DNA from 4 places in the Mesorhizobium sp. CA10 genome. Region 2 is predicted to be linked to each of the others. Evidence: predicted binding sites of a transcription regulator. Region 2 holds the regulator's gene; each other region holds the start of a gene.
The links. The regulator PhoB, encoded in region 2, activates phosphate uptake and scavenging genes when phosphate is short. The targets are predictions, from matches to a motif close to TGTCATNNANCTGTCAT.
Positions count from the first base shown of each region.

Region 1 (4,377 bases), on a different contig from region 2:
AAGGTCGCGCAGCGTGAACCATTCGGCGTAGATGCGGTGGGCGGCCGGCGAGTGGAGCAGGATGCGCTTCATGTTGGTCATGCGGCCGCGCAGCGCGAGCTCGCGGTCGTGCTCGGCGCGGATGTCGTCCGAGGCGGTCGCGTAGTCGATCGGCGAAAGATACGCCATTGCGCTCACCCCAGCGTGGAACGAAGCGCCGGCGCGCCGCGCAGCGTGTTGGAGACGGTGCAGATGTTTTCCGCGTCCGCCAGGATTCGCTCTTTCGTCGCGTCATCGAGGTCGCCGGCGATCTCCAGTTTGACGATGAATGTCTCGACCCGTGAGGGCTCGTCCGTCGCCTTCTCGCCGCTGACATCCGCCCTCACCTCGCCGAGCCGGTCGGCGACGCCGAGGCGGGTGGCGGCGATGCGGGCGCTGAGCACCATGCAGGCGGCCAAGGAGGCATGGAGCAGGTCGAGCGGGCTGAAGCCGGGCGCGCTGACCTGCGTGACCACATCGACCGTGCCACCGGTCGGCGTCGTGATCACCGGCAGCCCGCCCGGCGGCAGGACGGCGAGCGCGCCGGCATTGCGGGTTCTGACTTTCAAGTCTGCCATCGTGTCGTCTCCAGTTTGGAGGCCATTGATAGCGGACGGGAATTCACTGAGCCAATCGCCGAGGCAGGCCGTGGGCGATTGGCGTTTCCTCGCCTCCATGAAATGGGGGAGAGGTGGCTCGGCGAAGCCGAGACGGAGAGGGGGAGCGTCCTGCGAAGCCCCCCTCGCCGTCCACTTTGCGGACACCTCTCCCCCGCCTCTGGCGGGGGCGAGGAACCCGGGTTCTGAGAGGCTACTTCGTCAGATCGAGCGCTGCCGTCAGATCGCCCATCGGCGGCTGGTCGTGGTTGCGCAGCGCCTTGTCGCGGGCGACGATGCCGGGCAACACAGGCAGGTCGTAGCGGGCGGTGATGAAACGCAGGATCGAGGTCGTGTCGTACTGCGTGTGATCGACCATCCCCATCTTCGCATAGGGCGAGATGATGAAGGCCGGGATGCGGTTGCCCGGGCCCCAGCGATCGGCCTTGGGCGGCGCGACGTGATCCCAGAAACCGCCATTCTCGTCATAGGTGACGACCACCAGCATATGCGCCCATTGCGGGCTCTTCTCCAGATGCGCGACGAGGTCGGCCAAATGCTGGTCGCCGGAGGTCACGTCGGCATAGCCGGCATGTTCGTTGAGGTTGCCCTGCGGCTTGTAGAAAGAGACCGCCGGCAGCTTGCCGTCGTCGATCGCCTTGATGAACTCGGTGCCGCCGAGCCCGCCATCCTTGATGTGCTCGGCCCGCGCGGCCGTGCCCGGCGCATAGGCCGCGAAATAGTTGAAGGGCTGGTGGTGGAACTGGAAGTTCGGCACGGGCATCGCGTTCTTGCCGTCGAGCGCCGCCTGCCAGGCGCCCGAATACCACGCCCAGGAAATGCCCTTGAGCGACAGCAGATCGCCGATGGTGATCTCGTGCTGCGGCGGCAGCGTGGTCGGCTGTGCCGGATCGGCCAGCGCCTTGTCGCCACCCTCGGCCGGCTTGTTGGCGCTTGGCTGGTAAGGCGGCTGCATGGTGTTGACGGCGTAGAAGTCGGGCGTGATGGCGCCGTCATTGGCGAATTTCGGCACGCCGCCCAGCGCCGACGGCGGCGAATTGTCGGCCGGTTTCAGCGTCACGCCATCCGGCTCGACGACGGCAATCTGGGCCTTCACCGGGCTGGTGTCGGCATTTGGATAATAAGGCGCGCAGGCGCAGGCCAGCATGAAATGGTTGAGGAAGGAGCCGCCGAAGGCGCCCTGGAAGAAATTGTCCGCCAGCACGTATTTTTTGGCGATCGCCCACATCGGCAGGATCGAGCCGTCATAATGGCCCATCACCAGCGCGCCGGAATCGGCCCAGGCGACGAACTTGTCGTTCCGGCCGCCGTCGATCTGCATCTGCTCCTGATAGAAACGATGCCACAGATCATGGGTGATGACGCCGGTATTCTCGTTGAAGCCCTTGGGATCGTCGATGGCGAATGTCGCATTGGGCAGATGCGCGCTCTGCGCCTCCGTCACCGCCGGCGTGACGCCCTTGCCGGTCAGTCCGCCCCAGGCCGGCGGCAGTTCGGAAAGCGGCTTGCCGTCGCGGTCGAGCTGGCGCGCCTGTTCAGGCGAAACGTTGGCCAAGCCGTTGGCGCCGGGGAAGCCGCCATAGAGATTATCGAAGCTACGGTTCTCGGCGTAGATGACGACGACGGTGTCGATCTTGTCGTAACCGGCAGGCGCCGCTTGGGCAGCAGCAGAGAGCGATGCCAGCGCCGTGGAGGCGAGGCAAAGGGAGAGAAAGGACCGGATCATGGAAAATGCCTCGTGGCTTGGGAATGGCTGGAGGACGGCAATGCAGGAACGCAACACTGCATCAATGCCCAGCTACTTCGACGCCTTGTCACCTTTGTGACAGTTCGGCCCCGGCCGAACACGGTTTCGTGAGCGGGAAGACCGGTCATCAATCCGTTGCACTCGATCCTTACGCCGCCAAAGAAACTGGGCGGAGAAATCAGGGATATCGCGGAAGACGATGGGACATCGGAAAAATCACGCGATCGCCATTGCAGCGGCCACGATCGTCGCCTCCACCACGCCCGCCAACACCGAGGAGCCATCCGGTGTCCATCCCGGCCCGATGACGCGGCAGGAAGCCTTCGCCCGCGCCGAGGCGCTGACGGCGCTGGGGCGACAGATGTTCTTTGATCCGTCGCTCTCGGCCTCAGGCAAGCAGGCCTGCTCATCCTGCCATGATCCCAACCACGCTTTCGGGCCGGCCTCGGCGGCACCGGTCGAAATGGGCGGAGCCAATCTTGACCAGCCCGGCGTTCGCGCCGTGCCGTCATTGCGCTACCTGCAGGCGGCGCCCGCCTTCACGGAGCACTTCTACGACTCCGAGGACGAAGGCGACGAAAGCGTCGACAATGGCCCGACCGGGGGGCTGACCTGGGACGGCCGCGCCGACCACGGCAAGGACCAGGCGAGAATCCCGCTGCTGTCGTCCTTGGAGATGGGCAACAAGGACGCGGCCCAGGTGGTCGCCAGCCTGCGCAAGGCGCCTTATGCCGGCGCCTTCAAGGCAGCCTTCGGCGCCGATGTCTTCGACCATCCGCAAGACGCCTTCGACGCCGCTGTGGAAGCGCTGGGCACCTTCGAGCAGAGCAGCGCCGATTTCTATCCCTATTCCAGCCGCTACGACGCCTTCCTTGCCGGCAAGGCGCAACTTTCCGCGCAGGAATTGCGCGGCCGCATGCTGTTCGAGGACGCAGCGAAGGGCAATTGCGCGAGCTGTCATCTCAGCGAACCGGCCAATGACGGCGAGCCGCCGCAATTCACCGATTACGGCCTGATCGCGATTGCCGTGCCGCGCAACCCGGCGATCTCCGCCAATGCCGATCCCAATTATGTCGACCTCGGCCTGTGCGGTCCGCTGCGCACCGATCTCAAGGACCGCGCCGAATATTGCGGCCTGTTCAAGACGCCGACGCTGCGCAACGTTGCCTTGCGGAAAAGCTTCTTCCACAACGGCTATTTGCACACGCTGCGCGACGCGGTCGCCTTCTACGCCAGCCGCGATACGGATCCCGGGCGCTGGTATCCGAAGAAGACCGACGGCACGGTCGACAAATTCGACGACCTGCCAAAGGCTTACTGGGGAAACCTCAACACAGACCCGCCCTTCAACGGCAAAAAGCCCGGCGACAAGCCGGCGCTGACCGATGCCGAGATCGACGACATCGTCGCCTTCCTCGGCACGCTGACCGACGCCGACCAGGCGGGGCAGTAGGGCAAGCAGCCAAGGAGATTGGTGGCTTGCAGCCGCAGCGGTGCTATCCACCGTAAATGTGTGCCAATGTGAACCACGTCATAGGAACGCCAAGTCGCGCCTGCTATATTGCCCATCTCTTCACAGATGGAGTCTCCGATGAGGTTCGTCCCGGTGCAGGAGCCGCCTGGCAGCAGCTGGACGGTGTTCGATGCGGCCAATGGCGCGCCGGCCGAATATGCCGGCCGGGTGCTTATCGGCCTGACATCGTGCGAAGCCCGCTGGTTTGCCGCCGTGGGCAACGGCCGCGCCGCTTGGCAGCGGTCCATCACGCCAGGCGTGCAGCTGCGGCTGGTCAGCGGGGGCGGTTGCCAACCCATCCGGGAAAGGCATGGCCAGACAGGTAGTTAGGACGCCGCGCTGCCAGATTGATTCAGGCAGAGCGATCTCCCATCGATTGCCTTCTCACCTCGCTGGCGCATAGCGGCTCACCACCATGCCGCAGGCATAGGGCTTGGAGCCGAGGAGCCTCAGCCTGCCAAAGCCGCCCTTGTCGAAAATGC
Region 1 is NZ_JAIUHV010000008.1:230,782-235,158, reverse strand. Features, by position in the region: gene LB535_RS18605 (hypothetical protein) at 1-168, opposite strand, end outside; gene LB535_RS18600 (OsmC family protein) at 174-596, opposite strand; gene LB535_RS18595 (acid phosphatase) at 829-2,361, opposite strand; gene LB535_RS18590 (cytochrome-c peroxidase) at 2,582-3,835, shown strand; gene LB535_RS18585 (hypothetical protein) at 3,974-4,225, shown strand; gene LB535_RS18580 (dihydrofolate reductase family protein) at 4,280-4,377, opposite strand, start outside.
Region 1: LB535_RS18595 (acid phosphatase) is a predicted target of PhoB. The motif match lies at 2,505-2,521, and genes of this name have one in related genera.

Region 2 (4,377 bases):
ACAGCGCTGTCAACCGAGATTCTGATGGGTTTTGATGGGCTCAGGCATTTTTTTCGGCATCCGCAATAAATAATGACATGGCCCCTGGCTTCTGCCACAATCCCTAGCGTGTCAGCGACAGGCCATGGCATTATCACAAGGCCGCGATGACCGGGGAGGACGTGCGAAACGATGTCGGTCGGAATCCGCCATGACGATTTGCGCCGGCGCAATCGCGCCATGGTGATTTCGGCGGTACGCCGCGCCGGTCAGCCATCACGGACCGAAATTGCCGCCACCACCGGGCTCAGCCACTCGACCATTTCGGCGATCTCCGCCGACCTGATCCAAGAGGGCATTCTCACCGAAAGCAAGGCCAGCGAGCCGACGGCGTTGAAGCGCGGCCGGCCGCAGATCGGCCTGGCGCTGAACCCTGAAGCCGCCGCGGTGCTGACCGTGGTGTTGTCGCTGAACTTCCTGTCGGTCGCCGTGATCGATTATGCCGGCCAGGTTGTTGCCGAGGAGCAGCAGCGCCTGGACACGCTTGTCATGCCCCGCGACGAGCTGATCGGCGAATGCGTGGCGATCGTGCGGCGCCGGCTGCAGGATCCCGACCTCGACATTGGCAGCGTCGCCCGCATCGCCATGGGCATTCAGGGCATCACTGATTCTAATGCACGCGCCATGCTGTGGTCGCCGATAACGCCGCTGACCGACATTCCTTTCGCCGACATTCTCGAGAAGGAATTCGGCATCTCCGCCACCATGGAGAATGACTGCAACATGATGGCGGTGGCGCTGCAATGGCGCGACCCGGAGCGCTATCGTGACGACTTCATCGCCATCCTGTTGTCGCACGGCATCGGCATGGGTCTCGTGCTCAAGGGTGCGCTGTTCACCGGCACGCATTCCTCCGGCGGCGAGTTCGGCCACATGATCCACCGCCCGGGCGGGGCGCTTTGCCGCTGCGGCCGCCGCGGCTGCGTCGAGGCCTATGCCGGCAATTACGCGATCTGGCGCAGCGCCATGAAAATGAGCGAGGACGCCGAGCCGGTCGACGTCGGCGACGCCGACATGCGGGCCCTTGCCGCGAAGGCGCGCGAGAGGGACGGCCCCGAACGGGAGGCTTATCGCCGGGCCGGCGAAGCGCTTGGTTTCGGTCTCGGCAGCCTGTTCGCCCTCATCGACCCGGCGCCTGTCGCCATGGTCGGCGTCAGCGCGGCCGCCTTCGACCTGATCGAGCCGGCGCTGCGCGAGGCGATCGCCCAGACGGCCGGCGGCCAGCACTCCGAATCGATCTCCTTCGACACCGAGCCGAACGAACTGCCGCTGATCCGCGAAGGCTGCGCCATGCGCGCGCTGACCTTCGTCGACCAGGAGATTTTCGCGCCCGGAGGCCAAGCAAGAGTGGGGACGGGAAAGAACGTGGCCTGAGGCAGCCTTGAAGAGGTCCGGGGACAGCAGCAGACGCTTGAAATTAGCGAAGGCCCCGCAGCTTCGTCATTCCAGGGCGGAGCAGGAGCGAAGCTTCGTCGCGGAGACCCTGGAATCCATGCCGCTACCTCACGCGTCGAGCGCAGCGGCACAGAATTCTGGACTGTCGCAACGCATCGACATCACGGAATGGATCCTCGGGTCTGCGCGCGTCGCTGCGCCCCTTGCTCCGCCCGTGGATGACGAAGCACAAGCGTCCCGGGTGCCCACCAGCTTGGATGTTGGAAGTGCTTGGCCCGTCAGGACTTCGGCGCCCTGAGCCTAATCTTCCCTGATCGCATAACCCGCCCCACGGATGGTGCGGATGACATCCGGCATGCGGCCGTTGTTGACGGCTTTGCGCAGGCGGCCGACATGCACGTCGACGGTGCGCTCGTCGATATAGATCGTCTCGCCCCAGACATTGTCGAGCAGCTGGCTGCGCGAGAACACGCGGCCGGGGTGGCGCATCATGAATTCGAGCAGGCGGAACTCGGTCGGGCCGAGCCTGATCTCGCTCTTCTTGCGGTAGACGCGGTGCGACTCGCGGTCGAGCACGATGTCGCCGACCTTGAGCACGCTGGACAGCACCTCCGGCTTGGCGCGGCGCAGCAGCGCCTTGACGCGCGCCATGAACTCCGGCGTCGAGAACGGCTTGACCAGATAGTCGTCGGCGCCGGTCGAGAGGCCGCGCACACGGTCGCTTTCCTCGCCCCGCGCCGTCAGCATGATGATCGGCAGCCGCTCGGTCTCGGGCCGCATCCTGAGGCGCCGGCAGAGCTCGATGCCGGAAACCGCCGGCACCATCCAGTCGAGCACGAGCAGGTCGGGAACGTTCTCCTGAAGGCGGATTTCGGCCTCGTCGCCGCGGGTCACCACTTCGACCTGGTAACCCTCGGATTCGAGATTGTAGCGGAGCAGCACCCCAAGCGGCTCCTCGTCCTCCACCACCATGATGCGTGGCGCGATCATTGGCAGATACCCTTCGTCAGGCCGCCGGCGCCGACATTGTCGTCTCGTCCTGCTTGGGACGATTCGCGGGCAATTGCGTGCCGGTCAGCACATAATAGGCGTTCTCGGCGATGTTGGTCACATGGTCGCCGATGCGCTCGAGATTCTTGGCGCAGAACAGAAGATGCGTGCAGGCGGTGATGTTGCGCGGGTCTTCCATCATGTAGGTCAGGAGCTCCCGGAAGACGGATGTGTATTTGACGTCGATGCGCTCGTCGTCGTTGCGAAGCTTGGCCAGCGCCGTGGCGTCGCCCACCGTATATTCCTGGATCACGGCTTGGACCTGGATCAGCACCAGCTGGGCCATGGAATCGATCGAGTGCGTGAGGTCGCGCGGCGCGGCGCTGACGCCGACCGAACCGACGCGCTTGGCGATGTTCTTGGCGAGATCGCCGATGCGTTCGAGGTCGCCCGCCATGCGGATCGAGCCGACCACGTTGCGAAGGTCGTCGGCCATCGGCTGGCGCTTGGCGATCAGCGTGATGGCGCGGTCGTCGAGCTCGCGCTGGCGCGCGTCCATGATGGCATCGTCGGAAACGACACGCTGCGCCATGGCATTGTCGGTCTCAAGCAGGGCCTTGGTCGAAGCGCCGACCATGGAGGCGGCGAGATCGCCCATGTCGTTGATGAGCCGGCTGATCTGCCTCAGATCCTCGTCGAAGGAAGCGACGGTATGTTCGGCCATGATGATGTCCTCGTATGAGCTCAGCCGAAGCGGCCGGTGATGTAGTCCTGCGTGCGCTTTTCGCGGGGCGAGGTGAAGATCTTCTCGGTCCGGTCGAACTCCACCAGCTCGCCCAGATACATGAACGCCGTCTGCCGCGACACGCGCGCCGCCTGCTGCATGTTGTGGGTGACGATGACGATCGTGTAGTCGGCCTGCAGCTCGTCGATCAGTTCCTCGATCTTGGCGGTCGACAGCGGATCGAGCGCCGAGGCCGGCTCGTCGAGCAGGATGACCTCGGGCTTCACCGCAACGGTACGGGCGATGCACAGGCGCTGCTGCTGGCCGCCCGAGAGGCTGAGGCCGCTGGCGTTGAGCTTGTCCTTGACCTCGTTCCAGAGTGCTGCGCGCTTCAGCGCCTGCTCGACGCGGCTGTCCATCTCGGCCTTGCTGATCTTCTCATAGAGCCTGACGCCGAAAGCGATGTTCTCGTAGATCGACATCGGGAACGGCGTCGGCTTCTGGAACACCATGCCGATCTTGGTGCGCAGCAGGTTGAGGTCCTGCGAGCGGTCGAGGATGTTCTTGCCGTCGAGCAGCACCTGGCCCTCGGCGCTCTGTTTCGGATAGAGCTCGTAGATGCGGTTGAGCACGCGCAGCAGCGTCGACTTCCCGCAGCCCGACGGGCCGATGAATGCGGTCACGCTGCGCTCGGGCAGGGACAGGTTGATGTCCTTCAGCGCCTTCGACTGGCCATAGTAGAAATTGAGGTTCTTGACCTCGATCTTGGCCTTCTCGACGGTCGTGTCGGCTGCGTTCAGGTCGGTGGACAACATCGGTTTCATCTGTCCTCTCTGCGTCCGGTTAGGCTGCGGGCGATGATGCTCAGCCCGAGAACCGTCAGGGTGATTATGAGAGCGCCCGTCCAGGCCAGTTGCTGCCATTCCTCGTAAGGGCTGAGAGCGAACTGGAAGATGGTTACCGGCAGGCTGGCCATCGGCGCATTGAGATTGCTCGACCAGAACTGGTTGTTGAGCGCGGTGAAGAGAAGCGGCGCCGTCTCGCCGGAGATGCGGGCGATCGCCAAAAGGATGCCGGTGACGATGCCGGAGAGCGCCGCGCGATAGGCAACCGAGCGGATCACCACCCAGCGCGGTGCTCCGATGGCGGTGCCTGCTTCGCGCAGCGCGTTGGGCACAAGGTTCAGCATGTCCTCGGTGGTGCGCACCACGACGGGGATCACCAGGATC
Region 2 is NZ_JAIUHV010000009.1:158,632-163,008, forward strand. Features, by position in the region: gene LB535_RS19740 (ROK family protein) at 172-1,413, shown strand; gene phoB (phosphate regulon transcriptional regulator PhoB) at 1,735-2,424, opposite strand; gene phoU (phosphate signaling complex protein PhoU) at 2,441-3,148, opposite strand; gene pstB (phosphate ABC transporter ATP-binding protein PstB) at 3,169-3,972, opposite strand; gene pstA (phosphate ABC transporter permease PstA) at 3,969-4,377, opposite strand, start outside.

Region 3 (4,377 bases), on a different contig from region 2:
GCGGTCGAAGTCGCGGCGGTTCGCCTCACGGCGGCGCTCGAAGACCGTGGCGGCATCGACGTGATCGCGGCGATGCTCGATTCCTGCGATGCTGAGACGCCGCGCGAGGAGTGGCATCGCGTCGGCCTGGATTTCCACATCGAACTGGCAAGGCTTTCCGGCAACGAGTTTCTGCTCAGGGCAGTGCGCGACGCGATGACCAGGCTGTCGCGTGCGCGCTGGCTGGAGGTGCGCGATGAGAAGGCGCTCGGCCGTGCCTGGGCCGAACATCATGCCATCCTCGCCGCCGTCAGGAGCGCCGATGCCGATGAAGCGGCGCGACTGCTTTCCGCTCACATCGCCGGCAGCCGAGATCGGCTGGTCACCTCATTGCATGACGACCGGCGCGGTTTGCGCGCACGCGGGTTTGCCGTGGTCGCGGCTTGAGGGAAAGCGTCGACACAACGCCGGTTGCATTAGCGGGCTTGCAACGTGGCCGGGAGAATGCTGTAGGAGACGAGGGGAACTTGCTGAACTCGCGGACGTATGGCCACACTCTCTCGAACCGCCGCAAAGCTGTTCTATTACGCGCGCAATTTCGCGCGCGACCGCGCACCGCAGTCCCTGTTTCGCGACCGCCTCGCCAGCCGGCTTGAACAGGCCATGCTTTCGGGCAAGACGGTTCGCGAGCGGCTGAACTACTACAACAAGCTGGAACACCCGTTCGTGCCCAGTCCGGACGCCGTAGCCGTCGGCAAGCTGCCGTCCTCTTCCAGCATGTATTATTACGACCTCAAGGAATTCGCGCGCTATTTCGATCCCGGCCTGCTGATCGATTTCGAATTCGGCGACGTTGTCGGGGTTCCGGAGTTCCCGAGGATCGTCAAGGACCGGCCCATCGGCGACGACAATGCGAACGGCGTGCTGATGAAGCTGAACAAGTTCCGTCACTTCTACATGCCGCCCGACAACCTGTCTTTCGCCGCCAAGCGTCCGATGGTGGTCTGGCGCGGTCATCTCAACAATCCGATTCGCACCCGCTTCGTCGAAAAAGCCGCCGACCTGCCGATTTGCGATGCGGGTTCCCACAGGGCCGATGCGCCGGACGGATACCGCAAGCCGTTCCTGAACATCGAGCAGCAGCGACAGTATCGCTACATCGTCTCGCTCGAAGGCAATGATGTCGCGACGAACCTGAAATGGATCATGAGCTCCAATTCACTCTGCCTCATGCCGGAACCGACCTACGAAACCTGGTTCGCCGAAGCCCAGGTCGAGCCCAACGTCCACTATGTGCCCCTGCAGCCGGATTTCTCCGACCTGCTCGACAAGGTGGCCTATTTCGAAAAACATCCCGACGAGGCGGGACGGATAACCGCCGCCGCCAATGCCTATTGCCGCAGATTCGGCAATGAGCAGGACGAGCAGGCGATCTCGCTGCTCGTCCTCTACAAATATTTCGTGCTGAGCGGGCAGATTAAGCCCGACGCGGAAGTCTGGCGCTTTATCGCCGGCTGAGCGTTTTAAGCGTGAGAGCGGTCGAGCACCTCGTCGGCCGGCCCGAAACGATCCCTGGCCGTGAACTGCTGGTGCCAATAGGGATAAAGCACCGGCGGCCGGCTGACGATGTCGAGACGCTGCCGTTCGTCCTCGGTGAGCGACAGGCTTGCCGCGGCGAGGTTGTCCTTGAGCTGCGCCTCGTTGCGCGCGCCGATCACCAGCGAGCTTACGGCCGGTCGGCCGAGCAGCCAGGCAAGCGCCACCTGCGCGCCCGAAACGCCGCGTGCCTTGCCGATGAAGTTGAGCACGTCGACAATGCGCCACAGGCGATCCTCATCGCGGATCGGCGGTTCCGTCCAGCCGCCGATCTGGCGCGCGGTCGGGCTGTCGCGATGGTATTTGCCGGAGAGCAGTCCGCCGGCAAGCGGGCTCCAGACGAGCACGCCGAGGCCCTGGTCGACCGAGATCGGCAGCAATTCGTATTCGGCCTCCCGCGCTTCCAGCGTGTAGTGGATCTGCTGAGTGATGAAACGGGCCTGATGGCGGCTGTCGCTGACGGCAAGAGCCTTCATTACCTGCCAGCCCGACCAGTTGGAGCAGCCGATATAGCGGATCTTGCCCTGATTGACCAAGGTGTCGAGCGCCGCGACCGTCTCCTCGACCGGGGTGAGCCCATCCCATTGGTGGACGAAATAGACGTCGATGACGTCGGTCCTGAGCCGCTTCAGGCTCCTTTCGCACTCGCGGATCAGGTGATGGCGCGACAGGCCTTCGTCATTGGGGCCGGTGCCGATACGCATGCGCGCCTTCGAGGCGATCAGCACATCGTTCTTGCGCTTGCCGCCAAGCGCCTCGCCGATGATCTCTTCCGACAACCCGCTGGAATAGACGTTTGCGGTGTCGATGAGGTTAATGCCGGCATCGATGCAGGTGTCGATGATGCGTTTGGCTGCCGAAAGATCCGAATTGCCGACGGCGGCGAACGGACCGGTGCCGCCGAAAGTCATGGTGCCAAGCGTCAATGTCGAGACTTTCAAGCCGGATCGGCCGAGCGTGCGGTATTCCATGTCGGTCCTCGCAATTTGTTTTGAAGAAGCGCTGTGGCGAGCGCCGGAAAGAGGCGAGGGATTTGTAGGACAATTCCCGCCGCTTGTCGCCCCGCTATCGATACGGGGTCGATCACATATCTTCCATGTCGATGCAGCTGCCGGGCGATTGCAATAAAACCGTCATTGCGCCTCTGTATCTCAGTCGGCTTACGGAGTGTCCGGCCGGAGCTTCCGAAGCGGTGATGGCTGACAGGCAGACGGAGCAGCGCGATGAATGAACTGAAACCGAATTCCGGAGCCAAGGACTGGCTGGAGGCCGAGCTCGAGGATACGCTCGACGAGGACTATGAGCTGGAGCTGTCCGAGCCGGCGCTCTCGCTCGAGATCGCCAAGATCTACAAGAAGTCGCATCCGCCCTCCATCGAGCGCATGACCTATTTTCGCGAGCTGCTCAGGCTGCAGTCGGAGCTGATCAAGCTGCAGTCCTGGGTCGCCTACCACAAGAAGAAGCTGGTGGTGGTCTTCGAAGGCCGCGATTCCGCCGGCAAGGGCGGCGTCATCAAGCGCATCACGCAGCGGCTCAATCCGCGCATCGCCCGTGTCGTGGCATTGCCGGCGCCGACCGAGCGCGAGAAGTCGCAATGGTATTTCCAGCGCTACGTGCCGCATCTGCCCGCGGGCGGCGAGATCGTGCTGTTCGACCGCTCCTGGTACAATCGCTCCGGCGTCGAGCGGGTGATGGGCTTTGCCAATGGGGACCAAGTCGAGGAGTTCTTCCGCGACGTGCCCGAATTCGAGCGCATGCTGGTCCGTTCCGGAATCACCCTGGTGAAATACTGGTTCTCGATCACCGACGAGGAGCAGCAGATGCGCTTCCTGATGCGCATCCACGATCCGATGAAGCAGTGGAAGCTCTCGCCCATGGACCTGCAGTCGCGCGTGCGCTGGGAGCAATACACCAAGGCCAAGGAAGAGACCTTCGCCCGCACCAACATTCCGGAAGCGCCCTGGTTCATCGTCGAGGGCAACGACAAGAAGCGGGCTCGGCTGAACTGCATCGACCATCTGTTGCAGCAGATGCCCTATGAGGAGGTTCCGCACGAGGAAATCACGCTGCCGGAGCGCGTCTTCAACCCAGAATATGAGCGCCAGGTCCTGCCGCGCGAACTCTACGTGCCGGAGAAGTATTGAGCGCCCTCCTTCTCTCCTTGTGGGAGAAGGTGGATCGGCGCGCAGCGCCGAGACGGATGAGGGGTGTTGGAAGAAATGAGGCGGTGACGATTTCCAGCTCGTCGCCAAGCTGGAGCACCCTCATCCGACCTCGCTTCGCGAGGCCACCTTCTCCCACAAGGGGAGAAGGAGAAGCTTGGCCTACGCCCGCCCGATCATCACATGCGTGGCATCCGCCGTGGCAACCTGTTCCGTGCACTGATACCCCAGCTTCAGCATGTCGAGACCGGCGAACAGATGCTCGCCCGAGCCGAGCAGGACAGGCGAGATCGCCAGATGCATCTCGTCGATCAAGCTCTCCTGCAGATATTGACGGACGGTCGAGACGCCGCCGCCGACGCGCACGTCCTTGCCGCCGGCGGCTGCCTTCGCCTGCTCGAGCGCCGAATGGATGCCTTCGGTGACGAAGTAAAACGTCGTGCCGCCTTCCATCTCGATCGGCGCGCGCTTGTGATGCGTCAGAATGAAGGTCGGCACGTGATAGGGTGGGTTGGGGCCCCACCAGCCTTTCCAATCGTCGTCCGGCCATTCGCCGCGGCTCGGCGCGAACATGTTGCGGCCGAGAATCCAGGCGCCGACATTCTCGAAGCTGCGTACCGCAAAATCGTTATCGGTATCC
Region 3 is NZ_JAIUHV010000016.1:32,026-36,402, forward strand. Features, by position in the region: gene LB535_RS25825 (GntR family transcriptional regulator) at 1-426, shown strand, start outside; gene LB535_RS25830 (glycosyl transferase family 90) at 526-1,497, shown strand; gene LB535_RS25835 (aldo/keto reductase) at 1,503-2,546, opposite strand; gene ppk2 (polyphosphate kinase 2) at 2,799-3,719, shown strand; gene LB535_RS25845 (dihydrofolate reductase family protein) at 3,900-4,377, opposite strand, start outside.
Region 3: ppk2 (polyphosphate kinase 2) is a predicted target of PhoB. The motif match lies at 2,696-2,712, and genes of this name have one in related genera.

Region 4 (4,377 bases), on a different contig from region 2:
GGGTCGACCACAGGATCGCCGAGCGCGAAATGACGGCTCATCTTGGTGCCGAAGGCGATATAGCCGTCGCCATCGCTGAAATAGGACAGTTTCTGCTGCACCGCCGTCGAATAGGCGAGCGAGAAATCGCCGTAACGGCGCACCAGCGCCAGGCGTTCGTCGTCCGTCAGGTCGCGTCGCGGGACCTTGGGTGCCACGGCATCGAGAAGCCTGTCGAAATAGATGCGCAGGGGCGCCATGAGCTCCGCGTGCCAAGAAGTGATGACCTGCCGCCCTCAGGTCGCGAATCGCCGCGACCGCCGCCGGCCGCGTCGCGTCAGCGCGATATTAGGATGCAATCGGCGGCGAATGAAGGGCAAATGTCCCAAAGCGTCCGCTGCCCGTCGGCCGCAGAGCGGCAGCGTAGGGTTTAAGCCGCCCAGCATCGTCATTCTATGGTGGAGCAAGGAACGAAGGGACGCGGCGCAGACGACAGAGTCCATGCTCGTGACTTGGAAGCGCCGCCACGGCGCAGAATTCTGTTCCGTTGCACGCCCTGGCGAAGGTAACGGCAGGGATTCCAGGGGCTTCGCGACGCAGCTTCTCTCCTGTTTCGCCCTGCGATTGACGACGTCGGGGAAGCCTTGCGACCAATCTCCGACGTCCGCGTCTCAAAGCTGCAACCTCAGCGCGTCACACGGCGATCTTGCCGCCGCCCTGCTTCGTAATCGCAACGACGGACGGCCGCACCGGCATGTCCGGCTTGAAGTCCGGCCAGCGGGTCGACGGGTCCTCGTAGTAGGATGGGCGGCCGAAACCTTCCCAGTCCTCGCCGCCGTCGCCCGGATGCTGCACGGCGACGAAAGCTGTCTGGTCATCCGGCGCGAATAGCGGGCCGCACATTTCGGCGCCGATCGGCACGCGGAAGAACAGTTTCGACGTTGCCCGCGCGGCACCCTCGGTATCGACCGCCCAGAGACCGTCGGTGCGGCCGGTGGCCTTCGGGCCCTGGCCGTCGGTGGCGACCCACAGGCGCCCGGCGGAATCGACGGCGCAATTGTCCGGCATGCCGAACCAGCCATGGGCGGTGGTCGCGGTCGAGAAAGTGGCGCCGACATCGGCAACGGAAGGATCGCCGCATTTCAACAGCACTTCCCATTTGCCCTTGGTGGCGGCGAAATCGCCGCCGTCCTCGACGATCTCGATGATGTGGCCGAAAGCGTTCTCGGCGCGCGGATTGGCGGCGTCGACCTGCTCGGCCTTGCGCTTGGAATTGTTGGTCAGCATGACATAGACCTTGCCGTTGCCGGCATTGGGCTGGATGTCCTCCGGCCGGTCCATCTTGGTGGCGCCGAGCAGGTCGGCGGCGCGCCGTGTCTCGATGAGAACGTCGGCCTGGGAAGCAAAACCGTTCTCCGCCGTCAGCGGGCCTTGACCGAAAACGATCGGCATCCATTCGACCGAGCCGTCCTCGGCGAATTTGGCCACATGCAACGTGCCGTCATCGAGCAGGTCCAAGTTGGCGGCGCGGTCGTTCGGGTTGAAAATGCCCTTGGTGACGAATTTGTAGACATAGTCGAAGCGCTCGTCGTCGCCGAGATAGAAGACGACGCGGCCGTCCTTGGCGACGATCGATTCGGCGCCCTCATGCTTGAAGCGCCCCATGGCGGTGCGCTTCTTCGGCACGGAGTTGGGATCGTTGACGTCGACCTCGACGATCCAGCCGAAACGGTTCGGCTCGTTCGGCTCCTTGGCAAGGTTGAAGCGATCGTAATGCGCGCCCCACTCATAGGCGCCTTCGGGGATGCCGAGGCGCTTGTAATTGGCCGCTTCCCTGTGGCCTTCCGGCAATTCGCCCGAGAAATAGCCGTGGATGTTCTCCTCGGCCATCACATAGGTGCCCCAGGGCGTGACGCCGCCGGCGCAATTGTTGAGGGTGCCAATGACCTTGGTGCCGGACGGGTCCGCATTGGTCTTGACGCGGTCATGGCCCGCCACCGGGCCGGACAGCTCCATATCGGTGGTCGACATGATGCGGCGGTTGAGCTTGCCGTCGCGCACCACCTGCCATTTGCCGTCCTGCTTGCGGATCTCGACGATGGTGCCGCCATGGGCGGCCATCTCGACATCGATCTGCTCCTTCGAGAGCGGCGCCACCTCGGCCTTCTTCTTGCCGTCCTTCTCGACGACCGAGACGATGCCGGGAAACATCAGATGCGGGTTGGTGTATTCGTGGTTGACGACCAAAAGGCCGTGCTCGGCCGAGCCGTCGATCGGAATATAGCCGACATAGTCGTTGTTGTAGCCGAACTGTCTTGCCTGGGCTTCGGCCGACTGCTTCAGCGGATCGAAGTCGGGTGAATCGGCAAACAGCGGATCGCCCCAGCGCAACAGCACGTCGGCGTCATAGCCGGGCGCGACATGGTGCTTGTCGTCGATGCCGGCTTCGAGCTCGTCGAACTTGAAGGCCGAAGCGTCAGCGGCGCGCGCCTCGTCGGCGGCGACGAGCGCCAGCGGGCTGACGGTGGCGGCGATGGCCGAGACGGCCAGCGAGCCCTTCAGGAAGCCGCGGCGCGAGAAACGCGCGGCGATGATCTCGCCCATGGTGTGGTTGTCGGTAGGATTGACGGGCGGGCCGTCATTGTCCTCGAGCTGGCTGGTGCGGAAGCGGGTCTCAGGGGTCACGGTCATGAGTTTGTCCTCTGGCTTCTGAGTGGCTGGGGATTTTGACCTTTCGACCCCTAAAGCGCGCCGATCACATTTTCGTGACACTGCCGTGATAGAACCGCAATAGTTGTTTGCCGGCTCGCGGCGGCTTTTGCGATACCCGGCTTCAGTCCCTTGAGCGCCTGCGCTTGGCTGTGGTCAGCTTGACGACATCGCCCGCTTCGGAAACAAGGGCTGGCCGGCGTGGCGACGGCGCTTCAAAAGGGGACGGCAAGGTGAGTTTCTGGGGACTGGCGCAGCTCGGCATTTCGACCGTGATATTCCTGCTGGCGGCGATGGCGGCCAAGCAATGGGGGCTGGCGCCGAGCTTGGCCAAGCTGCTTTTGACGCTGGCGCTCTACTCGGCCGGCAATCTGATCATGCTGAGGCTGGTGCGGGAATTCGGCATGTCGGTGTCGTTCAGCCTATCGGCGGTGATCCAGCTTGTCGCGGTCAATGTCGTGGCGATCGCCTTCTTCGGCGAACGGCTCAATGCCTTGCAGGCGATCGGCATGGTGCTGGCGATCGCCGCGGTCGCGCTGATCACGCTCGGGCCCTATATCCAGCGGCTGTAGCTGGACCCGAGGGCCCGAATGAAATCGACCCCCAACGCGCTCCTCAACAAGTTGGAATTCCCGGTGCTGCTGGCCGGGCTGGTGATTGCCGGCGGGCTATGGGGCCTGGTGGAACTCATCGAACTGGCGCGCGCCACGACCCCGCACGCCTTCGACACGGAAATCCTGCTCGCCTTCCGCCATGCCGGGCAGCCGGACAGTCCGATCGGCCCGCTTTGGCTGGAGGGCGCGGTGCGCGATGTCACCGCGCTGGGCAGCACCGCTGTGCTGGTGCTGATCACGACGGCGACCATCCTCTATCTGCTCTTGATCCGCAGACCCTCGACAGCCCTGTTCATGTTCGCGGCCGTCGCCGGCGGGCAAGCGCTCTCCAGCCTGCTCAAGCTCGAGGTCGACCGGCCGCGGCCCGATCTCGTCTCGCATCTCGTCACCGAGACCTCGCTCTCATTCCCCAGCGGGCATGCCATGCTGTCGGCCGTGACCTATCTGACGCTTGGCTCGCTGGCGGCCCGCTTCCTGCCGGACCGGACGACCAAGGTCTTCGTGCTCGGCCTCGCCGTGCTCACCACCGTGCTGGTAGGCGCCAGCCGCGTCTATCTCGGGGTGCACTGGCCCTCCGATGTGCTTGCCGGCTGGTGCGCAGGTTTTGCCTGGGCCATGCTGTGCTGGCTTGCGGCGCGGCTGCTGCAGCGACGCAAGGTCGTTAAGGATAGCGAATAACCGATGTCTCATCTACATTAAATGACGCTTGAAACATCACTATGCTTGTATTATCGATTGATATCGCAGACTCAGACAAAGGTTCTGGCCGATGATCACTGCTGCGCAGATGCGCGCCGCAAGGGCGTTGGCCGGTATCGACCAGCGAACGCTTGCCGAGCGCGCCGGCGTTTCGCTTCCGACGATACAGCGTATGGAAGCGAGCGAGGGCGTCGTGCGAGGCGTCGTCGACACGCTGATGAAGGTCATCCATGCCCTCGATGAGGCCGGGGTGGAATTGATCGGCGAGAACCAGACTAGCGAACGCGGCGGCAGGGGCGTGCGCCTCAAGGCCACCGCGGCGCAGAACCCGCAGGGCTGAGCCGCAACCGCATCCGCCTCGGGAACCGTTACCGGT
Region 4 is NZ_JAIUHV010000012.1:87,361-91,737, reverse strand. Features, by position in the region: gene LB535_RS23150 (phosphatidylglycerol lysyltransferase domain-containing protein) at 1-239, opposite strand, end outside; gene LB535_RS23145 (PhoX family protein) at 673-2,670, opposite strand; gene LB535_RS23140 (hypothetical protein) at 2,922-3,260, shown strand; gene LB535_RS23135 (phosphatase PAP2 family protein) at 3,279-3,980, shown strand; gene LB535_RS23130 (helix-turn-helix domain-containing protein) at 4,072-4,341, shown strand.
Region 4: LB535_RS23145 (PhoX family protein) is a predicted target of PhoB. The motif match lies at 2,734-2,750, and genes of this name have one in related genera.